DNA from 3 places in the Kocuria sediminis genome. Region 3 is predicted to be linked to each of the others. Evidence: riboswitches for the same ligand, from Rfam matches in the RefSeq annotation. Region 3 holds a riboswitch; each other region holds the start of a gene.
What was found. A riboswitch is a leader RNA that binds a small molecule or an ion and turns the genes downstream of it on or off. The one in region 3 is predicted to bind S-adenosylmethionine.
Positions count from the first base shown of each region.

Region 1: another riboswitch for S-adenosylmethionine. It lies ahead of GMA12_RS16680 (acyl-CoA dehydrogenase family protein); the one in region 3 lies ahead of GMA12_RS15735 (LLM class flavin-dependent oxidoreductase).
Region 2: another riboswitch for S-adenosylmethionine. It lies ahead of GMA12_RS09190 (methylenetetrahydrofolate reductase); the one in region 3 lies ahead of GMA12_RS15735 (LLM class flavin-dependent oxidoreductase).

Region 1 covers NZ_WOGU01000019.1:11,247-20,605, reverse strand. Annotated here, with positions in the region: gene GMA12_RS16710 (VOC family protein) at 1-357, shown strand, start outside; gene GMA12_RS16705 (antibiotic biosynthesis monooxygenase) at 533-829, shown strand; gene GMA12_RS16700 (DNA/RNA non-specific endonuclease) at 999-1,946, opposite strand; gene GMA12_RS16695 (hypothetical protein) at 2,396-2,818, shown strand; gene GMA12_RS16690 (LLM class flavin-dependent oxidoreductase) at 2,880-4,250, opposite strand; gene GMA12_RS16685 (MFS transporter) at 4,247-5,680, opposite strand; gene GMA12_RS16680 (acyl-CoA dehydrogenase family protein) at 5,684-7,018, opposite strand; SAM riboswitch class I at 7,133-7,227, opposite strand; gene moeB (molybdopterin-synthase adenylyltransferase MoeB) at 7,374-8,555, opposite strand; gene GMA12_RS16670 (thiazole synthase) at 8,552-9,359, opposite strand, start outside.
Region 2 covers NZ_WOGU01000006.1:208,426-217,784, reverse strand. Annotated here, with positions in the region: gene GMA12_RS09230 (DUF202 domain-containing protein) at 1-329, shown strand, start outside; gene GMA12_RS09225 (adenylosuccinate synthase) at 416-1,702, opposite strand; gene GMA12_RS09220 (amino acid permease) at 1,939-3,360, shown strand; gene GMA12_RS09215 (VOC family protein) at 3,485-3,901, opposite strand; gene GMA12_RS09210 (SRPBCC family protein) at 3,904-4,401, opposite strand; partial or broken gene GMA12_RS09205 (ArsR/SmtB family transcription factor) at 4,408-4,761, opposite strand; gene GMA12_RS09200 (hypothetical protein) at 4,808-6,214, opposite strand; gene GMA12_RS09195 (glycosyltransferase family 2 protein) at 6,202-7,194, opposite strand; SAM riboswitch class I at 7,415-7,517, shown strand; gene GMA12_RS09190 (methylenetetrahydrofolate reductase) at 7,586-8,509, shown strand; gene metE (5-methyltetrahydropteroyltriglutamate--homocysteine S-methyltransferase) at 8,619-9,359, shown strand, end outside.
Region 3 covers NZ_WOGU01000015.1:47,549-56,907, forward strand. Annotated here, with positions in the region: gene GMA12_RS15695 (anti-sigma factor) at 1-660, opposite strand, end outside; gene GMA12_RS15700 (RNA polymerase sigma factor) at 644-1,207, opposite strand; gene GMA12_RS19615 (sortase domain-containing protein) at 1,335-2,201, opposite strand; gene GMA12_RS15710 (DUF4397 domain-containing protein) at 2,201-3,019, opposite strand; gene GMA12_RS15715 (SDR family NAD(P)-dependent oxidoreductase) at 3,224-3,970, shown strand; gene GMA12_RS15720 (Rv3202a family protein) at 4,049-4,279, opposite strand; gene GMA12_RS15725 (baeRF2 domain-containing protein) at 4,440-5,570, shown strand; gene GMA12_RS15730 (DUF4383 domain-containing protein) at 5,682-6,167, opposite strand; gene GMA12_RS15735 (LLM class flavin-dependent oxidoreductase) at 6,313-7,731, opposite strand; SAM riboswitch class IV at 7,808-7,922, opposite strand; gene GMA12_RS15740 (CoA-binding protein) at 8,028-8,492, opposite strand; gene GMA12_RS15745 (maleylpyruvate isomerase N-terminal domain-containing protein) at 8,625-9,305, opposite strand.

The DNA of each region.
Region 1 (9,359 bases), on a different contig from region 3:
CCGCGACCGGCGGACATGGTTCTGACGGTGGAGTTCGAGCTCGACGGCCATCCCTTCACCGCCCTCAACGGCGGGCCCGAGTTCCGTTTCAGCGAAGCCGTGTCCTTCCAGATCGACTGCGCCGATCAGGCGGAGGTCGACCGGTACTGGGAGGCGCTCACCGCCGACGGCGGGCAGGAGAGCATGTGCGGGTGGCTCAAGGACAAGTACGGGCTGTCCTGGCAGGTGGTGCCGCGCCGGCTCGTGGAGTTGCTCGCCGACCCGGACCCTGGTAGGGCGCAACGGGCGATGGCCGCGATGATGGGCATGCGCAAGATCATCGTTGCCGAGGTGGAAGCCGCCGCCGACGCCTCGTGAGACGGTGCCGGCGCAGCCGGCCTCGACCGCTCGTCTGCGGGCACGGGCCGGTGTACGGTCCCGTCCCGCGCTCTGCTGGTCATTCCGGGTTCTGTTCGTGCCCGTCGAACGGGCGCCGGATAGTGGCCGTGGTCGGCCCGAAGACCACGCCACACCCCTCCAGGAAGGAGATGCCATGGGTGCAGCGGTGATGACGACGATCGACACCGTGATCGAGCCTGAGCGTGAGCCGGAGCTCATCGAGGGATTCCGCCGGATGACGGAAGGACGCCAGCCTGAGGGTCTCATCCGCTCAGAACTGCTCCGGGGGCAAGGTGGTGCGTGGCGGATCCAGACGACGTGGCGGGACCGGGAGGCCCTGCTCGCGCTGCGCGCCAGTGGCGAGACTCCGGCGGCCCTGGCCCTCCTCGACCGGTTGGGAGCCCAGCACTCTCATACCGTGCACACGGTGGAGCGCAGCATCGAGGTGTAGCCGGCCGAGCGCACCGCGAGAGTGCCCGGCACCGACGTCACCCTGTCGGTGAGCACCTCGGACACCACTCATCACTTCTGTGTCCTGCGTGAGGCGGGGCCGACGCATCAGCACGCGCCGCATCAGCCATGGACAGACGGCGGTGTGGTGCTGAAGCGCCAGCGGGCGATCAGCTCACGAGCAGCATGTCCTGAGGCCGGAGGAGCTCGCGGGGCAGGACGGTCACTCTGAGGCGCTCGAGGGGGTCGGCTGCGATGTGGGCCGCCAGATCGAGCCCGGTGAGTGCGGCGATGCGGCGGACGGGCACCTGGAAGGTGCGGTAGGCGCCGAAGGAGAACTCTTCGGCCCGGGCGGCGAACTCCTCCAGCAGCGCCTCTTGGCTGAGCAGATAGGCCGTCACCGTGAGCTGGTTCGTGGTGGTGACCATGGCGACGAGCTTGAAGAACTGCCGGGGCAGGGCCACCCCCCGGTACGGGGGGTCGTCGTCGTGGAGCACTGGGCCGGTGAAGACGCTGACGGCGAGATCACGGTTGTCGGCGTTGTGGAGGATGTAGTCCTCCAGTCCTGCCCACAGGGTCTGGCCGGCGTTGAAGTCGTGGTGCTGCGGGGTGGCGTTGGTGAAGTGGAAGGTGTCGTCGTTGGCGGCCCGGGCCAGCGGGCCCCACGCCGGGTCCAGGCGGCGCACCAGGTGCCCGCGGTCGAGCTGGTTGTCGCGGTAGAGGCCCTCATCGGTCTGCTCCCCGGGCGGCAGGCGCGGATCGACGATCCAGCGATCGGAGTCCCGCCGCAACCGCGTCGAGGCCCGCCCGTCGATGTTCACCGCCGTGAACAGCGCCAACCGGCGGGGCCGGTGCATGACGATGCTGAAGTGGTGGTACGTGAGCTCGGCCGAGGCGGCGTCACCGAAGGCCTCGCGGCCCGGCAACGGCACGGGCAGTTCCAGGAAGTCCTCCCGGTACCCGCCCCGGTTGCTGTAGTCCGGATCGATGGAGACGGCCTGCGCCCATCCGCCGTCCGTGGCCGGTGGGATGGTCGCCCCCGTGCCGGCCGGGGGACGCTCCTGCTGGCCGTTCCCACCCGGGCCGTCGGCTCCCGGGCTTCCGAGCGGGTCGATCACGACGGTCTCACCCCTTCACGCCGGACCGAGGTCGCTGTGGGCGGTGGTCCGCCGTCCTCGGTCCCGTCCAGCTTCCTCGCACCATCCGGAGCCCGACAAGGCGACCTGGCTACATGACGGATAGGCGCGGCCGCTTCCGACGGTCGAGCCCACCTCGGCGGCGCTTCCACAGGCGATCACCCGCACGACCACGGAGCGCCGCGTCAGGACGGGCGGGGAGCCCGCAGGCCGCACGGCCCGAGAACCTCGGCGGCACGGCGGTGACGTGCGCAGAAGACGTCCGCGTTCGCTCGTTCACAGGACGCCCTGCCGTCACATTGCTCAGCTTGCTTTCATAGTGATCGACTCGGCGCCTAGGCTGGAGCAGCACCACCGGGCTCTCCCCGAGCCCCAGTGCGGTCCAGCCCCGGCCGCCCCCGCGCTCCTCCACCAGCGATCAGAAGGACGGCATGGACCCCTCAGCCCCCCGAGCTCTGGCTGTCGAGCTCCACCCCCACTCCCCCACGCAGTGGGTGGCCACCTACTACCCCATGGTCCACACCCCGTCGGGTCGCTGGGCCGACGTCACCTGGGCGCTGCACCAGCGCTGCATGCCCCCCGCCCCCGAGCTCGCGGCAGCGGCGCGGTGGATGGAGGCACGCGGCTCGGACCCCGACGATCCCTGCTACGCCAACCACCCGGCGTGGAGTGAGGCGTTGGCCGCCGGCTACGCCGCCGCCCTGGCTGTTCTCGCGGCCGAAGCCGTCGAGGAGACCTCGTCCCTCGAGAACCCTGATCAGCTGCGGCAGGCGTCGATCGTCGTCCCGGCCGGACAGCTGGCGGAGTGGGTCCTCGACGACCTCGAGGACGAGGCCGCCCAGGTCCGCGGCTGACCTCTCCGCCGATCCGGCCAGTTCGATCGGTACGGTCGGCACGGCGGACACCCCTGGGGGTTCACCTGCGGAAGGAGGCCCCGCGGTGGTCGTCGGCCAGCCGCGGACCGGCCCCGGTCAGGGCCTCGCGCAGCGTCCGGCCGGCGGGGACGCTCGCGGGGTCCGGCAACAGGCCGCGGCGCCGCAGCTCCGGTGACACCATCGCGGTGAACCGCTCCAGGTCCGCCGGTCGCACGGCCGCCGAGATGTTGAAGCCGTCCACGCAGGCCTCCTCGCGCCAGCGCTCCAGCTCGTCCGCCACGGTGCCGGGAGCCCCGGCGATGACGGGCCCGCGGCCGCCGATGGCCACGAACTCGGCCAGGTCGCGCACCGTCCAGGTCCTGTCCGGGGACAGCGAGGTGAACGCCGCGAGCGCGGACTGGTTGGCGTCGGTGGCCACGTACTCGAGCGGCGCGTCGGGGTCCGCACCGGCCAGGTCGACCCCGGTCCAGCCGCCGAACAGGGACAGCGCTCCCTCGATGTCCACGTGCCGGCGGTACCCTTCCAGCCGGGCGTGGGCCTCGTCGTCGGTCTCGGCGACCACCACCGTGGCCATGGTGAAGGTCTTCACGGCGTCCTCGGCCCGCCCGCGCTCGGCCAGTCCGGCCCGGACGCCGTCGGTCCACCGGCGCACGAGCTGCGGGGTGTTGCCGATGAAGAAGATCGCCTCGGCGTGGTCGACGGCGAACTGCTGTCCGCGCTTGGAGGCGCCGGCCTGGAACAGCAGCGGGGTGCCCTGGGGCCCGGGGTGGGTCAGCGCGTGGCCGGGCACGGAGAACCAGGTGCCCTCGTGGCCGACCGGGTGCGCGCGGTCGGGGTCCACGAAGACCCCGGCCTCGGCGTCGGCCCGCACCGCCCCGGGCTCGAAGGACCCCTCGAGCAGCTTGTACATGACCTCCATGTACTCGTCGGCGCGGTCGTAGCGCTCGTCGTGCGGGATCTGCCGGTCCATGCCCAGGTTGCGGGCGGCGGAGTCCTGGTAGGAGGTCACCACGTTCCACGCCACCCGGCCACGGGTGAAGTGGTCCAGGGTCGCGAAGGTGCGGGCCAGCAGGTAGGGGGCCTCGTAGGTGACCGAGGCGGTGACGCCGAAGCCGAGCCGCTCGGTGGCCGCGGCCATCGCCGGCACCGCGACGAGCGGGTCGAGCAGCGGGTACTGCACTCCCCCGCGGGCGGTGGCCCCGGTCCCGCCGCCGTAGACGTCGTAGACGCCCGGGATGTCCGCCAGGAACAGCGAGGCGAAGCCGCCCTCCTCGAGGGTGCGGGCCAGGGACGTCCAGTACTCGAGCGTGTCGAACCGTGCGACCCCGGCCTCCGGGTGGCGCCACAGGCCCGGTGACTGGTGCACGGGCACCATCATGTCGAAGGCGTTCAGCAGCAGGGGGCGGCTCATGCGGTGGTCCTCTCAGTGGTGGTCCCGGCGGGGGTCCCGGCGGCGGCGCCGACCCGAGCGCGGTCGGGGACGGCTCCGGCGGAGCCGGCGTGCAGGTCGGTGAGCTCGGTGCCGCGCTGCTCGCGGGCGGGGTCCTTCGCGGCCAGGGCGGCGACGACGGAGAGCACGGAGAGCCCGGAGAGGTACCCGGCGATCAGCCACGGGGTGTTCCCGCCGGCGGCGAACAGCAGGGCGGCGATCATCGGCATCAGCCCGCCGCCCAGGACGGTGCCGACCTGGTAGCCGAAGCTGACCCCCGAGTACCGCACGTGCACGGGGAACTGCTCGGCGAACCAGGCCGCCTGCGGCCCGTAGATCGCGTCGTGCACGAGGTTGATGCCGAGCACGACCACGAGCGGCAGCAGGGCGAGCGGTCCGGCGTCGAGGAACGCGAAGAGCACCCAGCCGAAGACGCCGATCGCCGCGTAGGCGGTCACCGAGACGACCTTGCGGCCCACCCGGTCGGACAGCCAGCCCCAGAAGGGGGTGGAGAACAGGCCGATGGCCGAGGCGATCATCACCGCGGTCACGCCGGAGGCGCTGTCCCCGCGCACGTCCCGCAGGTAGGTCAGCATGTAGACCGTCACCAGGTAGTAGACGGCGTTCTGGGCCAGGCGCAGGCCGATCGTGACCAGCAGCGGGCGGCGGTGGTGGAGCAGCAGCTCCCGCAGGGGTGCCGCGGCCACGTTGCCCGAGGCCCGGTGCTCCAGGAACTCCGGGGCGTCGGCCACGCCGAGGCGGATCCACAGCCCGACCGCCACCAGCAGGGCCGAGAGCAGGAAGGGGATGCGCCAGCCGTAGGCGGCGAACTGCTCCTCGCTCATGACGTGCTGCACGACGAAGAACGCCCCGGTGGCCAGCAGCATGCCGGCCGAGGAGCCGATCTGGGTGAAGGACCCGAAGAACCCGCGGTGCCGGGCCGGGGAGTGCTCCACGCTCAGCAGCGCGGACCCGCCCCACTCGGCGCCGGCGGACAGGCCCTGCAGGATGCGCAGGACGACGAGCCCGACGACCGCCCACCAGCCGATCACCTCGTAGGTCGGCAGCAGGCCGATCAGGGTGGAGGCCACGCCCATGAGCAGCAGGGAGGCCACCAGCAGGGCCTTGCGGCCGATCCGGTCGCCCAGGTGACCGGCGACGATCCCGCCCAGGGGCCGGGCGATCACCCCGACCGCGAGGGTGGCGAAGGAGGCGACGATGCCGCCGAGCTCGGTGGCCATGGGGAAGAACTGGACGTTGAAGACCAGTGCGGCGGCGGTGCCGTAGAGGTAGAAGTCGTACCACTCGATGGTGGTGCCGGCGAAGGCCGAGGCCAGGACGCGCTTCTTGCCGTGGACGACGCTGGTGCGTCCCGCGGCGGCCGCGGCCGTGGTCGTGGTCGTGGTGGTCATGCGTCAGGCTCCTGGGGTTCGGTCGGCGTCGGCAGTGGCGTCGGCAGTGGCATTGGTCCTGGCGTCGCCGATGGCGTTCAGGCCCTCCGGCAGGGTGCCGTTGATGAGGTAGTCGCCGAGGGCGCGGGCGCGGAAGGCGATCGGGTTGTGGGTGGCCACGGTCTGGGCGTTGCGCCAGTGCCGGTCCAGGCCCTTGGCCGTGGACGTGGCGGAGGCGCCCACGGTGAGGAACAGGTCCTGGGCCGCGCCGAGCGCCAGTTCCGGCACGGTGACCTGGGCGTGCTCCACGGCGATCTCGGACTCGTGCAGCGCCGCCGGGAGGGTTCCGGGGAACTCCGGCCGGTCGGCGCCGGCGGCCGCGGCGGCGGCGATCCCGGCGTCCAGGGCGCGGGCGGCGTGCAGCACGGCGGCCTCGGCGGCGAAGGCCTTGGCGGAGATCCGGCCGGTGGCCTCCTGGATCAGCGGGTCCTCGCGGAACGGCAGCCCGAGCCCGGTGTTGAAGGTCCGCCGGCGGCCGGCGACGGTCTCCGCGGCGTCCCGCCGGGCGGCGCGGGCGATGCCGGCCAGCACGGCCAGCAGCACGAGCTGGAAGAAGGCGGCCTCGTGGACGGCCTCCGCGCTGCCGGCGGTCCGGTCCAGCACGGCGTCGTCCGGGACCCGCACGCGGTCGAAGACCGCGGTGCCGGTGCCGGTGAGCTTCTGCCCGAAGCCGTCCCAGTCGTCCTCGAGCGTGACCCCCGGGGCGTCCGTGGCGACGACGGCGAAGCGGCGCCCGTCCCGGCCGTCGAGGGCGGCCGAGACGCGGGTGTAGTCGCAGAAGATCGAGCCGGTGGCGTAGAACTTCCGGCCGGTGATCTCCCACCCCTCCGCGGTGCGGCGCAGCACGGTGTTCAGCGTGCCGAGGGCGTTGCCGCCCTTCTCCGTGGAGGCGTTGCCGACGGTGGCCCCGGCCAGCACCCGCGGATACCAGACGTCCTGGATCTCCCGGGGCAGGAAGCGCAGGGACTCCACGAAGCCGGCGTGGGAGCGGTAGAGGTGGGCGATGTTGGAGTCGGCCTCGGCCAGGTCGACCAGCAGCCGGGTGAAGTCCTCGATGCTGACCCCGGGACCGCCGTGGGCCGCCGGGACGCGCAGGGCGCCGAACCCGGCCCGGTCCAGCCGGCCGACCTCCTCGTAGGGCAGCGCGCGCCGGAGGTCCCGGTCCAGGGAGCCGGCGGCGATCTCGGCGAACAGCGGCCCGAAGTGCTCCGTCAGCCCGGCGTAGTCGCCCGGCAGGCCGGCGGAGTTCGTGCCGGCGCCGGGACGGGTGGGGGTCCTCTCGTCCGTGGTGCGGGTCATGCGGTGGTCCTCTCGGTCGCACCGAGGAGTGCCGGCCGTCCAGTCGCGCCAGGGGCGGGCCCGGTCACGACAGCGCCGGGGCGCCGAGGTCACGGGGCAACTGCAGATCCGGGATCTCCATCGGTTCTGGCCTTAGCACCCTGACCCCTGCGAAGGACGGGTTGCTGCGGCGTCGTCGAGCCAGATCTCTCGGCCGCTCTGAATGGGACGCACGACATCGCACCAGAGAGCCGGGGTGCGGAGCCACCTGATGACCGTCCCATGTCATCGTCCGTCACGGGGACGTCACACACGGTCATCTCCTCCCGGGTGGTGTAGGGACCCGGCCGGAACACGGGGAGAGCCGTGGACCGGCTCAGTATCGAGGCCGGTCCGGCTCCACCTGCTCCGCCCAGGACAGCACCCCGCCCTCGAGGTGGCGGATCCGCTCCTCCCGCCCGGCGTAGAAGGGGCGCAGCGCGGCCAGGGCTTTCGCCGAGCGGGCGCCGGCCTTGCAGTGCAGCACGAGGTCCGCGCCGCGGGCCTCCGGCGGCAGGGCGTCCGGCCCCCGGTCCAGCAGCTGCTGGAGCGGCACCGGCACGGCACCGGGGATCGCCAGGAGCTGCCGCTCCCAGTCCTCCCGCACGTCGACCAGCACGAAGGCCGCCTCCCCGCGCGCCCGCCGTTCGAGCAGCCGGGCCAGCTCGGCCGCCCCGACCGTCTCGGCGGGCGCGGCCCCGCCGCCGGGCGGCGGGCGGACGGCCTCGGGCTCGGCGACGGCGGTGACCGGGGCGGCGTCCGGGTCCGGGGTCAGGCGCATCTCGCGCCAGGTCATGGCCAGGGCGTCGTGCAGCAGCACCCGCCCGAGCAGGGGCTCGCCGGTGCCGGTGATCAGCTTGACGGCCTCGGTGACCATCACCGCGCCCACGGTGGCGGGGAGCATGCCGAAGACCCCGCCCTCGGCGCAGCTGGGGGCCTCCCCGTCCGGCGGCGCCTCGGGATAGAGGTCCCGGTAGGTGGGCCCGTGGCCGGCCCAGAAGACGCTGACCTGTCCCTCGAAGCGCAGGATGGAGCCCCACACGCAGGGGATCCCGGTCAGGGCGGCGGCGTCGCTCACCACGTAGCGGGTCGCGAAGTTGTCCGCGCCGTCCAGGACGAGGTCGTACTGGCTCAGGATCTGCAGGGCGTTGTCCGCGCTGAGCCGGCAGGGGTGGGTGCGCACCCGCACGAGCGGGTTGAGCGCGGTCACGGCCTCCGCGGCGGAGTCCGTCTTGGGCCGGCCGACGTCGGCGGTGCGGTGCACCACCTGGCGCTGCAGGTTGGAGACCGCCACGACGTCGTCGTCGACGATGCCCAGCGTCCCCACGCCGGCCGCGGCGAGGTACTGCAGGGCCGGGGCGCCCAGTCCGCCGGCGCCGACCACGAGCACCCGGGCGTTGCCGAGCCGGCGCTGGCCGAGCGGGCCGATCCCGGGCAGGGTCAGGTGCCGGGCGTAGCGCTCGAGCTCCGCCCGGGTCAGCTCGGGGCCGGGCTCCACGAGCGGGGGCAGCGGGCTCACGGCCGCTGCCCCACGGGCGCCCAGTCCCCGCGCGGGACGTCCGCCGGGCCGGCGGCCGGCCCGGCGTCGGACATGTCCGTGGCGATCCGCCCGGCCATCGGCGAGGACGCCTGGGCGTGCCGGCGGGCCGGGATCCGCCCGGCGCCGGCGGCCAGCCGCCCGGCGGCCACGGCGTGGCGCATCGCGGTGGCCATGGCCACCGGGTCCTGCGCGCGGGTCACGGCGCTGGCCAGCAGCACGGCGTCGCAGCCCAGCTCCATGGCCAGGGCGGCCTCGGAGGCGGTGCCGATCCCGGCGTCGAGCACCACCGGCACCGAGGCCCGGGAGGCGATGAGCTCGATGTTGTGCGGGTTGAGGATCCCCAGCCCGGTACCGATCGGTGCGCCCAGGGGCATCACCGCGGCCGCGCCGAGGTCCTCCAGGCGGCGGGCCACGGCCGGGTCGTCGGAGGTGTAGGCGAAGACCCGGAAGCCGCGGGCCACGAGCTGCTCGGTGGCGTCGAGCAGCTCCACCACGTCGGGCAGCAGGGTGTCCTCGTCGGCGATGACCTCGAGCTTGACCCAGTCGGTCTCCAGGGCCTCGCGGCCGAGCTCGGCGGTGAGCAGGGCGTCCCGGGCGGTGTAGCAGCCGGCGGTGTTGGGCAGGATCCGGATGCCGCTGCGCTCGAGCATCGCGAACAGCGAGTCGCCGTGGCCGGGGGCGTAGCGGCGCAGGGCCACGGTGGTCAGCTCGGTGCCGGAGGCCAGCAGGGCCTGTTCCAGGGTGTGCAGCGAGCTGAGCCCGCCGGTGCCCATGATCAGCCGG
Region 2 (9,359 bases), on a different contig from region 3:
CGCCGCCGGAGCGCCCGCACGCGGACGAGGGCCTGCAGCCGGAGCGGACCACGATGGCGTGGGGGCGGACCCTGCTGTCCTTCGTGGTGGTCTCGGCGGTCTTCCTGCGCTGGCTGCCCCAGCACGGGCCGTTCGTGCTGGTGCTCTTCGGGCTGGCGGTGCTCACGGCCGGGTCGATCTACCTGACCCAGCGGCCGCGGTACGCACGCAGCGCCCGGGGGATCGTCCGGGAGGAGTCGGCCCCGGAGACCGGGGCGGTGCTGGCCACCGCGCTCGCCGTGCTGGTGCTCGGCGCGCTCGGCGTCTGGGTGGTGCTCGTCCTCGTCTGACCCCTCGCTCCCGCACGCGAGGTGGCACGTGTGGGCGACCGCGGCGCGCTCGGCCGCCGACACGTGCCACCTCGGCGCAAGGGGGGTCAGTCGATGAGGTCGCGGACCACGATGGTGTCGTCACGGTCCGGGCCCACGCCGATCGCGGACATCCGGGTGCCGCTCATCGACTCGAGCGCCTCCACGTAGGCGCGGGCGTTGGCCGGCAGGTCCTCCAGGGAGCGGCAGCCGGTGATGTTCTCCGTCCAGCCGTCGAAGTGCTCGAAGATCGGCTTGGCGTGGTGGAACTCCGTCTGGGTCATCGGCATCTCGTCGTGGCGCACGCCGTCGACGTCGTAGGCCACGCACACGGGGATCTGCTCGATGCCGGTGAGGACGTCGAGCTTGGTGAGGAAGTAGTCGGTGAAGCCGTTGATCCGCGAGGCGTGGCGGGCCATCACGGCGTCGTACCAGCCGGTGCGGCGCGGGCGGCCGGTGTTCACGCCGAACTCGCCGCCGGTGGTGCGCAGCCGCTCGCCCATCTCGTCGAACAGCTCCGTGGGGAACGGGCCGGCGCCCACCCGGGTGGTGTAGGCCTTGATGATCCCGATCGCCCGGGTGATGCGGGTGGGGCCGATGCCCGACCCCACGGACGCGCCGCCGGCCGTGGGGTTGGAGGAGGTCACGAACGGGTAGGTGCCGTGGTCCACGTCGAGGAAGGTGGCCTGGCCGCCCTCCATGAGCACCACCTTGCCCTCGTCGAGGGCCTGGTTGAGCAGGAAGGTGGAGTCCACGATCATCGGGGCGAGCCGCTCGGCGTAGCCCAGGAAGTACTGCACGACCTCCTCGACGTCGATGTCCCGGCGGTTGTAGAGCTTCACCAGTAGCTCGTTCTTCTGCCGCAGCGCGCCCTCGATCTTCTGCCGCAGGATCGACTCGTCCAGGACGTCCTGCACGCGGATGCCCAGCCGGCCGACCTTGTCCATGTAGGCCGGGCCGATGCCGCGGCCGGTGGTGCCGATCGCCCGCTTGCCGAGGAAGCGCTCGGTGACCTGGTCCATGGTCTGGTGGTAGGGGGCCACGAGGTGGGCGTTCGCGGAGAGCCGCAGCCGCGAGGTGTCCGCCCCGCGCGCCTCCAGGCCGTCGATCTCCTCGAAGAGGGCCTGGGGATTGACCACGACGCCGTTGCCGATCACGGGGACGGCGTTGGGGCTCAGGATCCCCGCCGGCAGGAGCTTCAGCTCGAACTTGTCCCCGCCCACCACCACGGTGTGCCCGGCGTTGTTGCCGCCGTTGGGCTTGACCACGTAGTCGACGCGGCCGCCGAGCAGGTCGGTGGCCTTGCCCTTGCCCTCGTCGCCCCACTGGGCGCCGACGATCACGATTGCTGGCATTGACGGACTCTCCTGCCTGGATGACGCGGGAGGTCTCCCGCGGGGCCCGGCGGAGGCTCGCCCCGGCCGGGCACGACAACGCCCCTGTGTCGACCCGGTCCTGTCCGCACGCTCGAGGCGGCGCCGCGCCGGCAGGATGGAGGCCCAGGGGCTCGTACCGTGCAAGTCTAGCGGTCCGTGACCGGGCGCACGCATCCGGGCCCGCCGCCCGGGAGCGCCGCGGTCGGATACCCTGGATGCCCATGAGTTCCCCTTCCTCCTGGACCCGGGCCGAGTCCGGCCCGCCGCGCCCGGCCGCACCGTCCGGGACCGCACCGGGCACCCACCTCAAGGCGCGCCACCTGGTGATGATGGCCCTGGGCAGCGCCATCGGCACCGGCCTGTTCATCGGCACCGGCGCCGCGATCCGCACGGCGGGGCCGGCGGTGCTGCTGTCCTTCCTGGTGGCCTGCGTGCTGCTCGTGCTGGTGATGCGGGCGCTGGGCGAGATGGCCGCCGCGGACCCGTCCCCGGGCGCGTTCTCCACCTACGCCGAGAAGGCCATGGGCCGCACCGTGGGCCGGACCCTGGGCTGGCTGTGGTGGGCGCAGATCGTGGTGGTGGTCGCGGCGGAGGCCACGGCCGCGGCCCAGCTGCTGACGGAGCTGTGGCCGGTGACCGAGCAGTGGGTGCTCGCGCTGCTGTTCATGGTGGTGTTCACCGCGGTCAACCTGGTGAAGGTCCGCACCCTCGGGGAGACCGAGTTCTGGTTCGCCCTGATGAAGGTGCTCGCCGTTCTGGCGTTCCTGGGGGTCGGCCTGGCCGTGCTGCTGGGCCTGACCGACGTGCCCTCCCCCGGGCTCGGCAACCTCACCGCGCACGGCGGCTTCCTGCCCAACGGGCTCACCGGGGTCGCCGCCGCGCTGCTCGTGGTGATCTTCGCGTTCGGCGGCACGGAGCTGGTGACCATCGCGGCCGCGGAGACCGAGGACCCGCAGCACAACGTGGCGCGCGCCGTGCGCACCATCCTGGTCCGCATCCTCGTCTTCTACGTGGGCGCGGTGACCGTGATGGTGCTCGTGCTGCCGTGGAACGACGAGCAGCTCTCCGTGAGCCCCTTCGTGGCCGTGCTGGAGACCGCCGGGGTGCCGGGTGCCGACGTGGTGATGGCCGTGATCATCATCCTGGCGCTGCTCTCGGCGCTCAACGCCAACATCTACGGCTCGTCCCGGATGCTGTACTCGCTGGCCCGCCGCGGCTCCGCCCCGCGGGCCTTCGCCGACGTCTCCGCCCGCGGGGTGCCCCGGACCGCGGTGCTCGTCTCCGTGGCCTTCGGCTTCGGGGCCGTGGTGCTGAACTACCTGTGGCCCGAGACCGTGCTGCTGTGGATGCTCAACACGGTCGGCGCCACCTGCCTCGTGGTCTGGGGGCTCGCCCTGGTCTCCCAGATCGTGCTGCGCCGCCGCGCCGACCGGGACGGGACCGAGCTGCCGCTGCGGATGTGGGCGTTCCCGTGGCTGTCCTGGCTGGCGCTGGCGATCCTCGCCGGCATCCTGCTGCTCGGCCTGCTTGACGACGCCGTGCGCGCTCAGCTGCTGCTCACCGCCGGTCTGGTGCTGCTCATCGCGCTGGCCTCGAGGCTGCTCGGCCGCCGGGCCGAGCACGCCCGCCCGGACTGACCCGGCGGACCGCCGGCCCCGGCGGAGCCGGCGGCGGCGCCACAGGACGTGCCCCCCGGACACGCCACGGGCAGGGCCGGACGCGGCACCGGAGGCACTGTCACAGGCGGTGTCACAGGCGGTGTCAGAGGCGGTGCTCGGGCGGGATCAGCGGCCGCTCGGCGCGGGCCCGCAGCTCCTGGACCGCCCACGAGTTGCCGTCGGGATCGCTGAAGCCGAAGACCGTGCCGCCGTCCCGCTCGTCGAGCACCGTGATCCCGCTGACCTCCACGCCCCGGGACAGCAGCTCCTCCCGGGCCGCCCGGGCGTCCGCGACCACCAGCTGGAGCCCGCGCAGGGAGCCGGGGGCCATCTCCCGGTGGGCGGGGAGGTTGCCCACCACGATCGAGCAGCCGGACCCGGGCGGGGTCAGCTGGGCGATGTCCATCTGCTCGGTGGTGGTGTGGTGGTCGAGGCGGAAGCCGACCTGGTCCCGGTAGAACTCCACGGCCCGGTCGACGTCGCGCACCGGCACCAGCACCACCTCGAGGGTCCAGTCCACGCTCAGCCTCCCTGTCCGCCGAGCAGCCCGGCCAGCAGCTCCTCGAGCCGCTCGTAGCCCTCGGCCATGCCCTTCTCCATGCCGGAGCCGACCATCCCGTCGCGGGCCTCCTGCGAGGCGTGGACGGTGTGCCCGCGCAGCCGGCACCGGCCCTCGCCGAGGTCCTCGAAGCGCAGGTACTCGAGGTCGACCGCGTCGGGCCAGCCCTCGTACTCGAAGGTCTGGACGACCAGCTCGTTCTCGCGCACGGTGTGGAAGACGCCGCGGAAGGCGTACTCCTCGGCGCTGTCCTCGCCGCGCTGGACGAAGCGGTAGGCGCCGCCGGCGCGGAACTCGAAGCCGTCGATCCGGGTCCGCAGCCCGCGCGGGCCGATCCACTGCCGGAACAGCTCGGGGTCGGCGTGGGCGCGGTAGACCTCCGCCACGGGGAAGTCGAAGTCCCGCTCGAAGTCGATGTACGGCACGTCGTCGGGGACGGTCAGGTGCAGGGCGTGTCCCATGGTGAAGTCCTCCCGGTGTGCGCCGCGGGGCGCGGCGCGGGTGTCGAGCACGGCGTCGAGGCGGCGGAACTGCTCCTCCCGGACCAGCCGGTACCGGTCGATCCAGGCGGTGAGCGCCTCCAGCCGTGCGGGGTCCAGGTGGACGGGCCGCCGCTGGGCGTCACGGGTGCGCGTGACGAGCTGCGCCTGCTCGAGGACCTGGATGTGCTTCGAGACCGCCTGCTTGGAGATCGCGAAGGGTTCCGCCAGTTCGGTGACCGTGGCCGGGCCCCGGCTGAGCCGGGCGACGATCCGCCGCCGGACCGGGTCGGCGAGGGCCAGGAAGGCCCGGTCGAGCAGGTCGTCGTCGTCGGGGTCCACGGTGTCTGTCAACGTATTCCTTGATCAACCTGTTGGTTGTTCAAGGCTACGCCCGGCGAGCCGGGGCGGCCACCTCCGAGACCCGATCGTGACGCTCGTCCGTGCCCGGCTCCGGGGCCGCCGGCTCGCGCCGCTCCGCGGCGGCGGAGGCGTCCGGGGCCGGGCGGGCCCGCACGGCGGCGGCCAGGCACGCGGCGGTCACGACGGCGAGCGCGGCGGGCACCCCGCGGTTGACGAAGAACGCGTGGATCTGGGAGTGGTTGCTGAGCACGGTGTACCAGAGGGGCACCGCGGCCGCGGGCAGGGCCAGGACCAGCGCGGCCGCCCAGCGGGACGGCCCGGCGCGCCGGTGGGCCAGGACCAGGCCCGCCGCCGCCGCCAGCAGGCAGCCGGCCAGCACGAGCTCCGCGGTGGGCACCCTGGTCCACCAGTAGTCGATGTTGGCGTGCACCCCCGCCCCGAAGGACTCCGCGACCCCCGCGTGGTCTCCTCCGGTCCGGTTCCCCACGTTGCGGCGGACCACCTCCACGGTGGCCGGGATGCCCAGGAAGGCGCCGGCGATCACCCACCGGGCCACCCAGGTGACGGCGAAGGCCGCCGGCCAGACGGCGCCGGCCAGGAGCACCGCCACGAACGTGGCCCTCAGCTCGCGGCGGTGGAACCACGTCACCGCCCCCACGGCGAAGGCGGACATCGCCCACGGCACGGCGGGAGTGGTCAGGAGGTCCACGAAGCAGAAGAGCGCGGCGCCCAGGGCGGCGCCCGCGCAGCCCAGCCGGGCCGAGCGGGCGGCCCCGAGCGTGGCGAGGAGCACGGACAGGAAGATGAAGGCGATGGAGATCGACTGGCTGAAGGAGGTCGAGGGGGTGGACAGCAGGTTCGTCCCCGCGACGTAGGGCAGCACGAGGGCGAGCCCCACCGCGGTGGAGGTCCGGGCGCGCAGCGCGAGGAACGCCCCGGCCAGGGCGAGCACCATGAGGGTGCCCGAGACGATCCGCAGCCCCTCCAGCCCCGCCACGGCCAGCACCGGGCGGGTGAGCACCGTGTAGCCGGCCCAGTACTTGAAGTAGTTGTTGTCCTCCAGCACGGCCCCCTCGGCGATGGCCCGGAGCTGCTCCGGTCCGCCGCCGCAGGTGGCGAGCCGGGGCATCCGGACGGCCCGGCTGAACGCCGACTCCTCCGGGGACGCGCCCAGGCCCGTGCCCGCGACCACGCACTCGGTGAAGGTGTCCGCCGGGGTGCCCATCCGGTCGATCGTGCCGTGCGGGCCGTAGGTGCCGTCCTCGACCGCGGCGAGGAGGTGCTCGACGATGGGCCGGTCCGGCACGGCCTGGCCCACCACCAGCAGCCCGAACAGGGCGAACTGCAGGACCACCAGCATGCCCAGGCCCTGGAGCCAGGGGCGCAGCGGGGCCAGGCGGCCGCCGGTGCCGGCCGCGGTCACCGGGCCCACCGGCGCTCCTGCGCGGCGGGCGGAACGGGACGGTCCGCCCCGGCCCCGCCGCTCCACGGCGGGGCCGGCTGGCGCAGGTAGAACAGCCGGGAGGTCTCCCGACGGATCCTCGCCTGCCCGTGCAGCAGGACCCCCATCAGCAGGAACACCCCGGCCAGGACCACGAGGGAGGCGGCCAGGAACGCCGTCGGGAAGCGGGGCACGAGCCCGGTGCCCGCGAACTCCACCACCACGGGCAGGCCCAGGACCAGACCGAGCAGGAACAGCGCGCACGAGACGGCGCCGGTGACCAGGAAGGGCCGTTCCTGGAAGAGCAGCTGGGCGAAGATGCCCAGGATCCGGAAGCCGTCGTGGTAGGTCCGCAGCTTGCTCTCGCTGCCCTCGGCCCGGTCGCGGAAGCCCACCTCCACCTCGGTCTGCGGCACCCGGGCGTTGACCGCGTGGACGGTCAGCTCGGTCTCGATCTCGAACTCGCGGGACAGCGCCGGGAAGGACTTCACGAAGCGCCGCGAGAAGACCCGGTACCCGCTGAGCATGTCGGTGACCTGGCGGCGGAAGGCGAAGGTGACGAGGGTGTTGAAGAACCGGTTGCCGGACTCGTGGCCGGCCCGGTAGGCGGTGCCGCTGACCTGGCGGCGCACCCCCAGCACCTGGTCGTAGGGACCCGCCAGCAGGGTCTCGATCATCCGCGGCGCGTCGGCCACGTCGTAGGTGTCGTCGCCGTCGATGAGCAGGTAGACGTCGGCGTCGAGATCCGCGAACGCCCGCCGCACCACGTTGCCCTTGCCCTTCTCCTCCTCGTGCCGCACGTGCGCGCCGGCCCGCCGGGCGGCCTCGGCGGTGCCGTCGGTCGAGCAGTTGTCGTAGACGTGGACCTCGATGCCGGGGACCGTGGCGTGCAGGTCGGTGACGACCTTCGCGATCGCGGCCTCCTCGTTGTGGCACGGCACGACCGCCACGATGCGGGGCGAACTGGGCATGACGTCTCGTTCCTGGGGTCCGGGCGGCGGGGGCACACTCATTATGGCCGTGGGCGGGCGCCGCGCGAACCGGTGCGCGGCGCTGACGCCGCGTGGGTCGCGCGACGCCCGGTGTCGATGTTGCGCCGCGTGACGCGCCCGCCGTCACAGTCGGCGCACCGGCGTCTTCTGCGCCGCCGGGCTTGGCACCCGCCCGGGGCACCCGCTGGAATGGGTCCTGCATCTATCCAGAGCGGCCGAGAGACCTGGCTCGTCGACGCCGCAGCAACCATCCGCAGCCCCACCGGGCCGCGGAACGGTGCTCCCGCCAGGACCGATGGAGCTGTCGCAGCCTCCCGGGTCCACCCCGGGACGGCCGGCGCCCTCCCTCGGGGTGACCCCAGGAGGTTCTGTGAGACGACCACCCGACCGGACGGCGCCACCGCCGTCGCTGTCCTACGAGCTCTATCCACCGCGCTGCGCGGCGAGCGCCGAGACGCTGCTGCGGACCATCGAGGAGCTCGAGCCCACCCGCCCCGACCACGTCGCTGTCACGTACAGCGGGGACGCCCCGCGGCGGGCCGGATCGCTGGCGCTGCTGGACCACCTCCTGGCCCGCACCGGCCTGCGGCCCCTGGCGCACCTCACGTGCGTGGGCAGCACGCGGGCCGAGCTGGAGGAGACCGTCACGTCCCTGCTCCACCGCGGCGTCCGGGGCGTCCTGGCCCTGCGCGGGGACCTGGAGCCGGACGCGGAGCCCGGCGAGCTGGCCCACGCCGGGGACCTGGTGGAGCTCGTGCGCGAGGTCGAGCAGCGCCACACCGCGTCCCTCGCCGGCGGCCGGCTCGCCGTGGGCGTGGCCGCCTACCCGACCCGGCACCCCGAGTCCCCGTCCTTCCGGCACGACATCGAGGTGCTGCTGGCCAAGCAGCGTGCCGGGGCGGACTTCGCGATCACGCAGGTCTACTTCCGCCCGCAGCGCTACGAGCGCCTCGTTGCCTCCGCCCGGGCCGCCGGGGTGACGATCCCGATCGTGCCGGGGATCATGCCCGTCACGGAGCCGCGGCGGCTGGCCACGCTGTGCCGGCTCGCCGGGCTCCGGCCCCACCCGGGCCTGGCCGCGGCCCTGGAGGAGGCCGCCGGCCCCGCCGAGCGGCACCGGGCGGGCGTGGCCTTCGCGACCCGCCTGGCCCGCGCGGCCCTCGACGCCGGGGCGCCCGGGCTGCACCTCTACACCTTCAACGAGCACCGGGCCGCCCTGGACCTGCTGGAGCGTGTGGACCTGCCGCGCGTGCCCCACCAGCCGGCGGCCCTGCCGGACCTGCTGCCCGCCTGAGCAGCGAGGGAGGCCGGCCCCGTCCGCGCCTCGTGGCCCGGGCCTCTTCCCGGGCCCTTCCCCTGACCTTCGCCCGTACCTTTTCCCAGATCTGCCGAGGAGCACACCCATGAGCACGACCACCCCTGCCGTCCCCTTCCCCGCCGCCACCATCACCGGGTACCCCCGGATCGGCCGGCGCCGCGAGCTGAAGCAGGCCCTCGAGGCCTACTGGGCCGGGCGCTCGACCCGCGAGGAGCTCGAGGCGGCCGCCGGCGAGCTGCAGCTGGCCACCTACCGCCGGCTGGTGGAGCTGGGCCTGGGCGCGCAGGACGCGTCCCTGCCCGCGGCCTTCCCCCTCTACGACCAGGTCCTCGACACCACCGTGGCCCTCGGGGCGGTCCCGTCCCGCTTCGCGGACCTGGCCGGGGCGGACGGGCGCCTGGACCTGGACGGCAGCTTCGTGCTGGCCCGCGGCGACGCCGGGCGGGCACCGCTGGAGCTGACCAAGTGGTTCGACACCAACTACCACTACCTGGTCCCCGAGATCGGCCCCGGGACCCCTTTCACCGCCTCCGCCGGCCGGCTCGTGGCCGACGTCCGCCGCGCCGCCGAGAACGGCTTCACCGTCCGTCCCGTCCTCGTGGGCCCCGTCTCCTTCCTCCTGCTGGCCAAGGCCGACGACGACGCCCCCGCCGGCTTCGACCCCCTGCAGCGGCTCGCCGACCTGCTCCCGGTGTACGCCCAGCTGCTCGGCGAGCTCGCCGCGGCCGGGGCGCCGTGGGTCCAGCTGGAGGAGCCGGCGCTCGTGGCCGACCAGGACGTGCCCGCCGCGCGGCTCGCCGCGGCCGTGCAGGAGGCCTATCCGGCG
Region 3 (9,359 bases):
CATCACGCCCAGGCTGACCATCCGCTGGGCGTCGGGCGCCAGCAGCCAGACCTCCTTGAAGCCCTCCACGTCGGCCGGGTCGGTGCGCACCACCAGCTGACGGGTCCCGTCCGGCCGCTCGTCCACCTCGGCCGAGCCGCGGGCGGTGTAGCCGGCCAGGGGCTCGAGCTCGGCGGTGGCCAGCACCGTGGGCTCGGGCTCCAGGCCCAGCCGCTGCGCGCCCCAGACCGAGAGGCCTCCCACCAGCAGCGCCGCCGCGGCCGCGGCGGCCGCCAGCGGATAGGGCACCCCGCGCCGGCGGCGGGCCGCGAGGTCCACGACGGTCGCCCCGCCGCGGCCACCGTCGTCGTCGGCGGGCGCGGGGTCCCCGCCGCCCGCGGCGTCGTCCTCAGCGCGCTGCCGGCCGCCGGCCCGGGAGCCGGCGAGCGGATCCGCCGCGACCGCGTCGGAGAGGCCCAGCTCGGCGTGGATGGCGGCCCAGACCTCCGGCCCCGGCGCCGCGGGGGCGGGCGGTCGCGCGCGGGCGGCCTGCACCACGTGCTGGAGGGCCTCGAGCTCCGTGGCGCACTCCGGGCACGCGGCGAGGTGCTCCTGGGCCTGGGCGTCTCCGGCCTCACCCAGAGCCAGGAGCGCCAGCGACTCCTCACTCAGGTGTGCCATGACCGTCTCCCAATCGTGTCCGCAGGTTGATGAGGCCGCGCCTCAGATGACTCTTGACCGTGCCGAGCGGCAGGTCCAGGTGCTGCGCGATCTGCTGGTGCGTGAGCTCCTCGTAGAACGCCAGCGCCATGATCGTCGACCGGGGCGGGCCCAGCCGCTCGACCTCCGCCCGCACCACGAGCCGGTCCACGAGCAGGTCCGACTCCTCGTGCCGCGGCTCCCGGTCCGACCGGACGGCGTCCGCCTGCCGGCGCTCCGCCTCCCGGCCGGCGGTCCGGGCGGCGTCGGCGATGCAGTTGCGCGCGATGCCGATCAGCCACGCGGGGGCCGAGGACTGCTCGGGGCGGTATCCGGACCGATACTTCCACGCCCGGATGAAGACCTCCTGAACGACGTCGTCCGCCGCCGTGTCGTCCCGCAGGGCCCGGACGGCGAGGCCCCGGATGACGCCCGCGCAGTGCCGGTAGGCCGCGCTGAGCGCCTGCTCGTCCCCCGCGGCGAACGCGGCGTCGAGCTCGGGTCCCCATTCCGGGGGCGGCGGCGGCATCGGCGAAGGGCTCCTCGTGGGCCGGAGGTCGTGGTGACGGGCGACCGGGTGGGACCCGGGCGTGTGCGTCCCGCCCAGCCTAGTGGACGCCGGCCATCCGGTCATGGACATCACATCCTCCCGTCCCTCAGGGCACCGGGACCGCTCTCAGCACCACGTTGTCCTCGTAGTCCCCGATCTCCTCGAGCCACTCCCCGCCGCAGGTCACGAGGTGGAGCACGGGCTCGCCCGTGCGGCGGAACAGGTCCGCGTCCGCGAGGGACTCCTTGTGGATGTGCCGGACGGACTCGGTGCGGTAGCGCTGGACGCTGCCGTCCGCGCGCTCCACCCTGACCTCCGCCCCGACCGGCACGTCCTTCAGGCGCGCCATCGGCGTGACCTCGGTGAGGGTGTCGACGTGTCCGGCGACGACCGCGGCGCCCTCCCCGGATCCGGGGGCCGGTCCGTGCCGGTACCAGCCCAGCTCCACGTGGTTGTCCGGGATGGTCATGGCGCCGTTGTCCTCGATCCCCACGGGGACCACGGACATGTCGATCGGCGACCCGTCCACCACCACCCGCACGGGGGCGGGGACGTCCGGGCGGGGCGCCTGGGTGGCGGGAGCGACGGGGACCCGGTCGGGGATCCGGTCCGGCGCCGTGCCCGCCGGCGACGGGTCCTGCGCCCGGGCCGCCGATCCGTCCGGTGCCGTGTCCTGCGCCGTCGCGGTGCCGTCCGCGGTGCCGTCCGCAGGGTCCTCCGACGGGTCGGCGGCGGGCACCGGCACGGGCGCCGGGGCCGTCCAGGGACCCGCCGCCAGGGGCGCCGACGGCGCGGGCCCGCCCTCGGCAGGGAGGGCCGTGACGGCGGCCGCGACCAGCAGGGACACGGAGGCGAGAGCCCCGGCACCCGCCGCCGCCAGACGACGACGACGGGCGCCGGGAGTGGCGGGCCCGGGCGCGCGGTGGGCCGCAGCCTGCCGCGCGCCCGGGCCGTGGCTGCCGGGGCGGTTCACTACCGGCGGTTCCCCGCGAGCACCCGGCGGGCGCCGTAGGCGGCGCCGATGAGCCCCAGCGCACCGGCGGCCGCGAGGCCGGCGGTGAGCATGGTGTCCTGCTCCTGGGCCGCCAGGCCGGACTGGCCGCCCGGCACGGCCCCGGGCGCCTGCTCCATGCCCTCGAGGGTCTGGACGGCGAGGGCCAGGTTCCCGGCCTCGAGGGAGCCCCACGCGTACACGATGTTGTGGGTGCCCTCGGCCAGCTCGAGATCGGCTGGGCCGATGACCGGCTCGGTGGTGCCGGCGGCGGCCACGGACGCGGAGACCGTGCCCGCGTCGACCGTCAGGGACTCCTCGTTCGGGTTCTCGAGACCGCTGATGACCGGCTGGCCACCGGCCAGCACGTCCACGGCCGGGGCCGCGGCCACGTGCCGGACCGTCAGCTGGGACTTGCCGGCCTCGATCTCGGACATGTCGTTGGTGAACAGGGCGGCCGTGGGGTTGCCCTCCGCGTCCAGGTGGGCCGCGGCCGTGTAGCTCGTCCCGGTCTGCAGGTCCGCGGTGACGGGGCCGATGATCGGCGCCGAGGCGTCCGCGGCGTCCGGGGCGGTGATCGCCAGGTCGTAGCTGCCGGCGGGCAGCTCCAGCGGGCCGGCCAGGGTGCCGGGCTCGAAGTCGTCCAGAGTCAGCTCGCCGTTGACGTACACGTCCACGACGGTGTCCGGGACCCCGTGCAGCACGGAGAGCTCCGCGTGCTCGGCGGCGAACGCCGGGGTCATGGTGAGGGCGCCGGCACCGAGGCCGAGGACTGCGGCGGCGGAAAGGGTCTTGCGCATGGTGTGTGCTCCTTGAACGGGCTCCCTGGCGGAAGCGGGATCGACCTTGCACCCGTACTACCGGCGGGGACCCCCCGCCGGATGCAGCAGGTCACATTTTTTCCGAGAAGTTCTTCCCGACCCGCTCCGCCCCAGAATGGGAGGGCGTCACCGCGGCCCGCCCGGGGGCGCTCCCCGTCCGCCCGCCGAGCAGCAGGAGCCACCGTGGACGACCAGCGCTTCACCGCCCGCACCGCCGTCGTCACCGGGGCGGGCTCCGGGATCGGGCGCGCCACCGCGCTCCGGCTCGCCCGGGAGGGGGCCACCGTCGTGGTGGTGGACTCCTCGGCGCGCCGGCTGGAGGACCTGGTGGCGGACGAACCCCTCCTGCCGCTGTTCCCCGTGGTGGCCGACCTCACCGAGGAGGGCGCGGCGGGCCGGGTGCTCGCGGCCGCGGACGGCCGGCTGGACGTGCTCGTCAACAACGCCGGGATCATGGACCGGTTCGAATCCGTCGCCGAGGTCGACGACGAGACGTGGGACCGGGTCTTCGCCGTCAACGTCGTCGCCGTCATGCGGCTGACCCGGGCGGCGATCCCGCTGCTGCGGGCCTCCGGCCGAGGGGCGATCGTCAACGTGGCCTCCGAGGCCTCCCTGCGCGGCTCCGCCGCCGGCGCCGCCTACACGGCCTCGAAGCACGCGGTGGTGGGGCTGACCCGCAACACCGCCCTCATGCACGCGGCCGACGGCATCCGCACCAACGCCGTGGCTCCCGGCGCGACCGCGACCGGCATCGAGGCCCCCATGGACTCGGATCTGTTCCCCGGGCGGATGGGAGCGTTCCTGCAGAACGTCCCCTACACCGCCACGGCGGAGCAGGTGGCCGCCGTCGTCGTCTTCCTCGCCAGCGACGACGCGTCCAACGTCAACGGTGTCGTCCTGCCCTCGGACGGCGGCTGGTCGGCGGTCTGAGCCGCGCGCCCGGCGCGGCGGCGCCCGCCGCGGGCCGTCCGCAGGAACGGCCGGGCGGGCCCGCACGCGGCACGGGGCTCAGATCTCCTCGAGCGTCGACCCCTCGGCCGGCTCCTCGAGCGTGACCTCGCGGTCCTGCTCCTCGAGGTCGGCGGGATTCGCCTCGAGCGAGGACGCCTCCGAGCGGTCGGGCGTGTGCGCCGACGCCTCGACGTCCTGGTCGTCCATCTCGGGCGGCTCGGCGTCGATCGACTGCTCGAGCCGGTCGGCCTCGTTGTACTCGCTGCTCGAACCGGGTGCGTCGCTCATGGCTGCCTCCTGCGTCGTGGGACCGATGGAGCCACCGGTCGGGCGACCGGTCGCGTGCGTCCGACCTTACTCGGCCCGGCCGCTGTTCCCAGCCCCCTGGGCGTCCGATAACGTGGTCTGCACCACAGGAAGCACCGCTCAACAGCAGGAGTTGTCCATCATGACGAGTCGATTCCACCGCTATGCCGAACTGTTCAAGAGCACCGGTCCCTGGTGCACCGTGTACACGGACATCAGCACGGGCACGGTCGACTCGCTGCACGCGATCGACGTCCTGCCGGAGAACATCTGCCGGGAGCTGGAGCAGCAGGGGGCGTCCAAGGCCGATCTCGCCGCGGTGGAGGCCGCCGTGCGCCCGGCGGAGGGCGTGCCGGACCCGGTGTGCCGCTATCTGCTGGTGCGCGACGGCGCCGTGGAGATCAACGAGGTCCTCCCCGGCCCCCTGGCCGGGCGCGGCGTGCTCGAGGTGGGCGAGGTGCCCGACCTCACCCCCCTGTTCCGGCACCGTCCGGACGACTTCCCCTACGTGGTGGCCGAGGTGGGGCGGGACGGCGGCGAGATCTGCCTGGAGTACGCCAGCCGCGCCCGCGCCCTGGACGAGCAGCAGATCGAGGGCGAGACCGAGCACCTGAAGAAGTTCCCCGGCGGCGGCTGGTCGCAGGGACGCTGGCAGCGGCACACCGAGGACGTGTGGCGGCGCAACACGGAGCAGGTCGCCGAGCAGATCGACAAGGTCGTGGCCGAGAGCGGGGCGCAGCTCGTCGTCCTGGCCGGGGACCTGCGGGCCCGGGGCCTCGTCGAGGAGCAGCTGTCCAAGGCCACCCGTGCCCTGGTGAGCGTCGTGGACGCGAACACCCGGGCCGAGGGCAGCCAGTCCGCCGACTTCGGCCACCAGGTCGAGGGGCGCGTCGCGGAGGTCATCGCCCACCGGCAGCACGAGCTGCTCGAGCGGCTGGCCGAGCAGCAGGGCCGCCCGGACCCCACGGCGGTGTCCGGGATCGAGCCGGTGGTCTCGGCGCTCCAGCAGGCGCAGGCCGAGACGCTGCTGATCGACGACACCCACCTGGACGCGGAGCAGCAGCTGCTCGCGCTGGACGCCGAGCCGTGGGTCGCCGTGACGGAGTCGGAGGCCGTGGGCGCCCGCGTGCTCGGCCGGGTACCTGCCGACGCCGCGCTGGTCCGCGCCGCGGTGCTGACCGACGGCCGCCCGGTCTTCGTGCCGCCCGGAGCCCTGCCGGACAGCACGGACGTGGCGGCCCTGCTGCGCTGGCGCGCCGCCCCGGCCGGCTGACCGGCCCCGCCGCACGGCAACGGCTCCCCCGCCGAGGCGGGGGAGCCGTTGCCGTGCGGGCCTGCTGTGCGGACCTGCTGGCCGCACCGCGCTGTCGGTGCGGCGGAGCGGTCAGTAGGCCGGGCCGGTGGTGTTGCGCGTGGCGCTGCGGTCGTGGGTGTCCCGGCGCAGGAAGGACAGGCCCACCATGGTCACGCCCAGGACCAGGTGCAGCCAGTCGTCGGCGGTGTTCACCGGCACGACGTTCGCGGGCGACTCCGGGCCCACGAGCAGCCCGTAGATCCACAGGACCAGATAGACCAGCCCACCCCACAGCAGGAAGCTGCGGGCCCCGGCGGCGGAGCGGGCCAGGGCCAGCCCGGCCACACCGTAGAGCAGGTGGACGATGTTGTGCAGCCAGGAGACCTGGAAGACGCCCAGCAGCATCGCCTCGGACTGGTGGCCGGCGGCCATGAGCTGGTCGTAGTTCGTGGTCAGGCCCGGGATGAAGCCGGCCACGCCCACGAGCAGGAAGACCGCCCCGTACAGCAGAGCGGCGGTCTGGACAGGTGAGCGGTGCGCGGTCCGGTGGTCCGGCCGGGCGGCGGGAGTGGTCATGGTGGTGCCTCGCTTCCTTCGTGTCTGCGGTGATCCGGGTGTGGGACCGGAGCGGCGGACGTTCATGGAAAGCATGCTTGGTACCACCAGAGTACTGCGCTGCCGCACGCGGTGGAAGAGCGCGGGGCCCGCGACCCCGAGTGCGTCAGGACACGAGATCGCGGGCGGGGGTGTCCGCGGCGGACGGCTTGCCGGCGTAGGCGCCCCGATACCGCGCGGCCGGGTGGGTGTCGAGCACCCTGGTCCGTCCGGCGCCGTAGACGTTCTCGCGCAGCGTGGTGCCCTCGTAGGCGGTGCGGTAGCGGCCGCGCTTCTGCAGCTCCGGCACGACCCACTCCACGAAGTCCTCGAACGAGCCCGGGGAGACGTGGTAGGCGAGGTTGATGCCGTCCAGGCCGCCGTCGTCGATCCACCGCTCCAGCTCGTCGGCCACCGTCTGCGGGGACCCGACGATCGGCACGCCCATCCCGCCCATCGAGATGTGCTTGGCGACCTCCTTGACCGTCCACTTCTTCTTCGGGTCCGCGGTGGTGAACGGGGTGAGGAAGGACTGGATGGAGTCGGTCTTGATGTACTCCAGCACGTCGTTCTCGTCGTAGCGGCCCAGGTCCACCCCGGACCAGCCGCCCACGAGACCCAGGGCGCCGTCGGCGTCCGCGTACTGCTCGTAGTCGCGCCGCTTCTGCTCGGCCTTCGCGTCGGTCTCGTCGACGATCACGTGCAGCATGGCGAAGATCTTGAGGTCGTCCCGCCCCCGGCCCTGGGCCTCGGCCTCGTCGCGCAGCTTGTCGGTGACCACGCGGGTGAGGTCCGGGCGGATGCCGCCCACGAACACCGCCTCCGCGTGCCGCCCGGCGAAGGCGCGCCCGCGCGAGGAGGCGCCGGCCTGGAAGATCAGCGGGGTGCGCTGCGGGGACGGCTCGGTCAGCCCGATGCCCGGCACGTCGAAGTACTTGCCGTGGTGCTGGATGGGGTGCACGAGGGACGGGTCGGCGAAGACCCCGTTCTTGCGGTCGCGCTTGACCGCACCGTCCTCCCAGGACCCCTCCCACAGCTTGTAGCAGACCTCCATGAACTCCTCGGCGATCTCGTACCGCTCGTCGTGGGAGATCTGCTCCGTCAGCCCGTGGTTCTCGGCCGCGGACTTCAGGTAGGACGTCACCACGTTGAAGCCGATCCGGCCCTTGGTCAGGTGGTCGAGGGTCGCGAACTTCCGTGCCAGCGGATACGGCTGCTCGTAGGTGATCGCGCTGGTCACCCCGAAGCCGAGGTGCTTCGTCACGGCCGCCATCGCGGAGATCTGCATGAACGGGTCGTTGACCGGGATCTGGGTGGCGTCCTTGATCACCGGCGCCGCGGAGTTCCGGTAGACGTCGTAGTAGCCGACCACGTCGGCGAGGAACATCGCGTCGAACAGGCCCTTCTCCAGGACCTGGGCGACGTCCGTCCAGTACTCGAGGGTGTTGTACTCGTCGGCGCGGGAGCGCGGGTGCTTCCACAGGCCCGGGGCCTGGTGCCCCACGCAGGTCATGTCGAAGGCGTTCAGGGCGATGCGCTTGCTCACAGGGACCTCCCAGGTCGATCATCGACCCGCGCCCGTGCGTCGTGAAGACCTGCTCGCGGGTCCGACGCACTCGTGGGCGCCGTACTTGCCACGGGGCGAGTGCGCCGCGGCCCGATGTTCATCTGGGGCACCCCGCTACGGGAGAGGGTTGCCGCCCGACCAGCCAGAGCTTCGCGTCGGGACTCGTCATCGTCGTCGCGGACCAGCTTAGCGGCTCCCCCCGCACACGGGGCAACCCCTCGTCCACCCGGTGCACGGGAGGATCACGGAAACTCGCGGAAGGACCGCGGGAGGAGTCAGGCCGGCGGGGCGAGCGGCGGCGAGCGCCGCGGGTCCAGCGTCCAGCCGCGCCGCAGCCGCGCCCCGAGCTCGATCAGCGGGCACGTGTCCATCACCACGTCGAGTCCCGCGGCAGCGGCGCGGTCCGCCGCCGCGTGGTCCACGACGCCCAGCTGCAGCCACACGGCGCTGGCGCCGGCGGCGATGGCCTGGTCCACGACGGCCCCGACGCGGCGGGAGTTGACGAAGCAGTCCACCACGTCGATCCGCCCCGGGACCTCGGCGAGCGTGCGGAAGCCGGGCTCACCGTGCACCACCTCGCCCTTCGGGTTGACCGGGACGATCGTCATGCCGAGGTCGTCCCGGATGCGCTTGGCGACCGAGTGCGCGGGCCGGGCCGTGTTCCCGGTCAGCCCCACCACGGCCCACCGTCCGGACTGTGTCATCAGGCGGTCGATCACGGCTGGGTCGTTGCGGCTCATGCCCCCACCCTGGCACGAACCCGCCGCCCACGTCCCGCACGCATCCCCACCATGTCCCGAGGTTGCACGTCCCGGCCACCGCGCACGGGTCGCCGACACGTGCGATCCCGGCGGGAGGGCAGGAGGGATGGGTCAGGAGAAGAGCGGGAACAGGTCGGCTTCGGGGCCCAGGTGCGCGCGGTCCTGGGCGGGCAGGGCCGCGCGGCCGGTGCCCACCCGGGCGAAGTGCTCGTCGCTCCAGTGCTCGGGCGGCTCCCGCTCCCACAGGTCGATGAGGACCCGGCGGACCTCGGCGAGCCCGTCCACCGCCGGCCCCGGGCAGCCCTCCAGGTGCTCGATGAGGTCCAGGTGGTGCACCGTGGCCTCCACGGCCAGGGTGCTCAGGAGGTCGTCGACCCGGAGCACGTGGCCCTGGGTGCGGACCGTCCCGCCGGGCCGGCAGCGCTCCGCCGCGTGCACCAGCGCCCGCGCCGACTCCCGGTAGTGCCCCCGCAGCTCCTCCCAGTCCGGGTACAGGCTCGCCGCCGCCCGGGTGCGGCGCCGGTCCTCGGCCGCGGCCGCGGGGTCCACCCCCCGGTCCGCCCAGTAGGTCGCGGCGTCCCGATCCGGGCGGGCCGTGGTGGGCGTGTGCAGGGCGACCAGACCGCGCACCGCATCCGCGGCGCAGTGGTGGGCGAGGTCCCGCACCGACCACCCGCGGCAGCCGGTGGGAGCCCAGGAGTCGTCGTCCCCGAGCCCGTCCAGGACCGCCGCGAACGCCGTGCAGGCGTCGCGGACCAGGTCCGCCCGGGTCGGGGTGTTCCGGCTCGTCATGGGTCCATGGTGCGGCACGAGGGCGCGGCGTGCCACCGTTTTCGACCATGACGG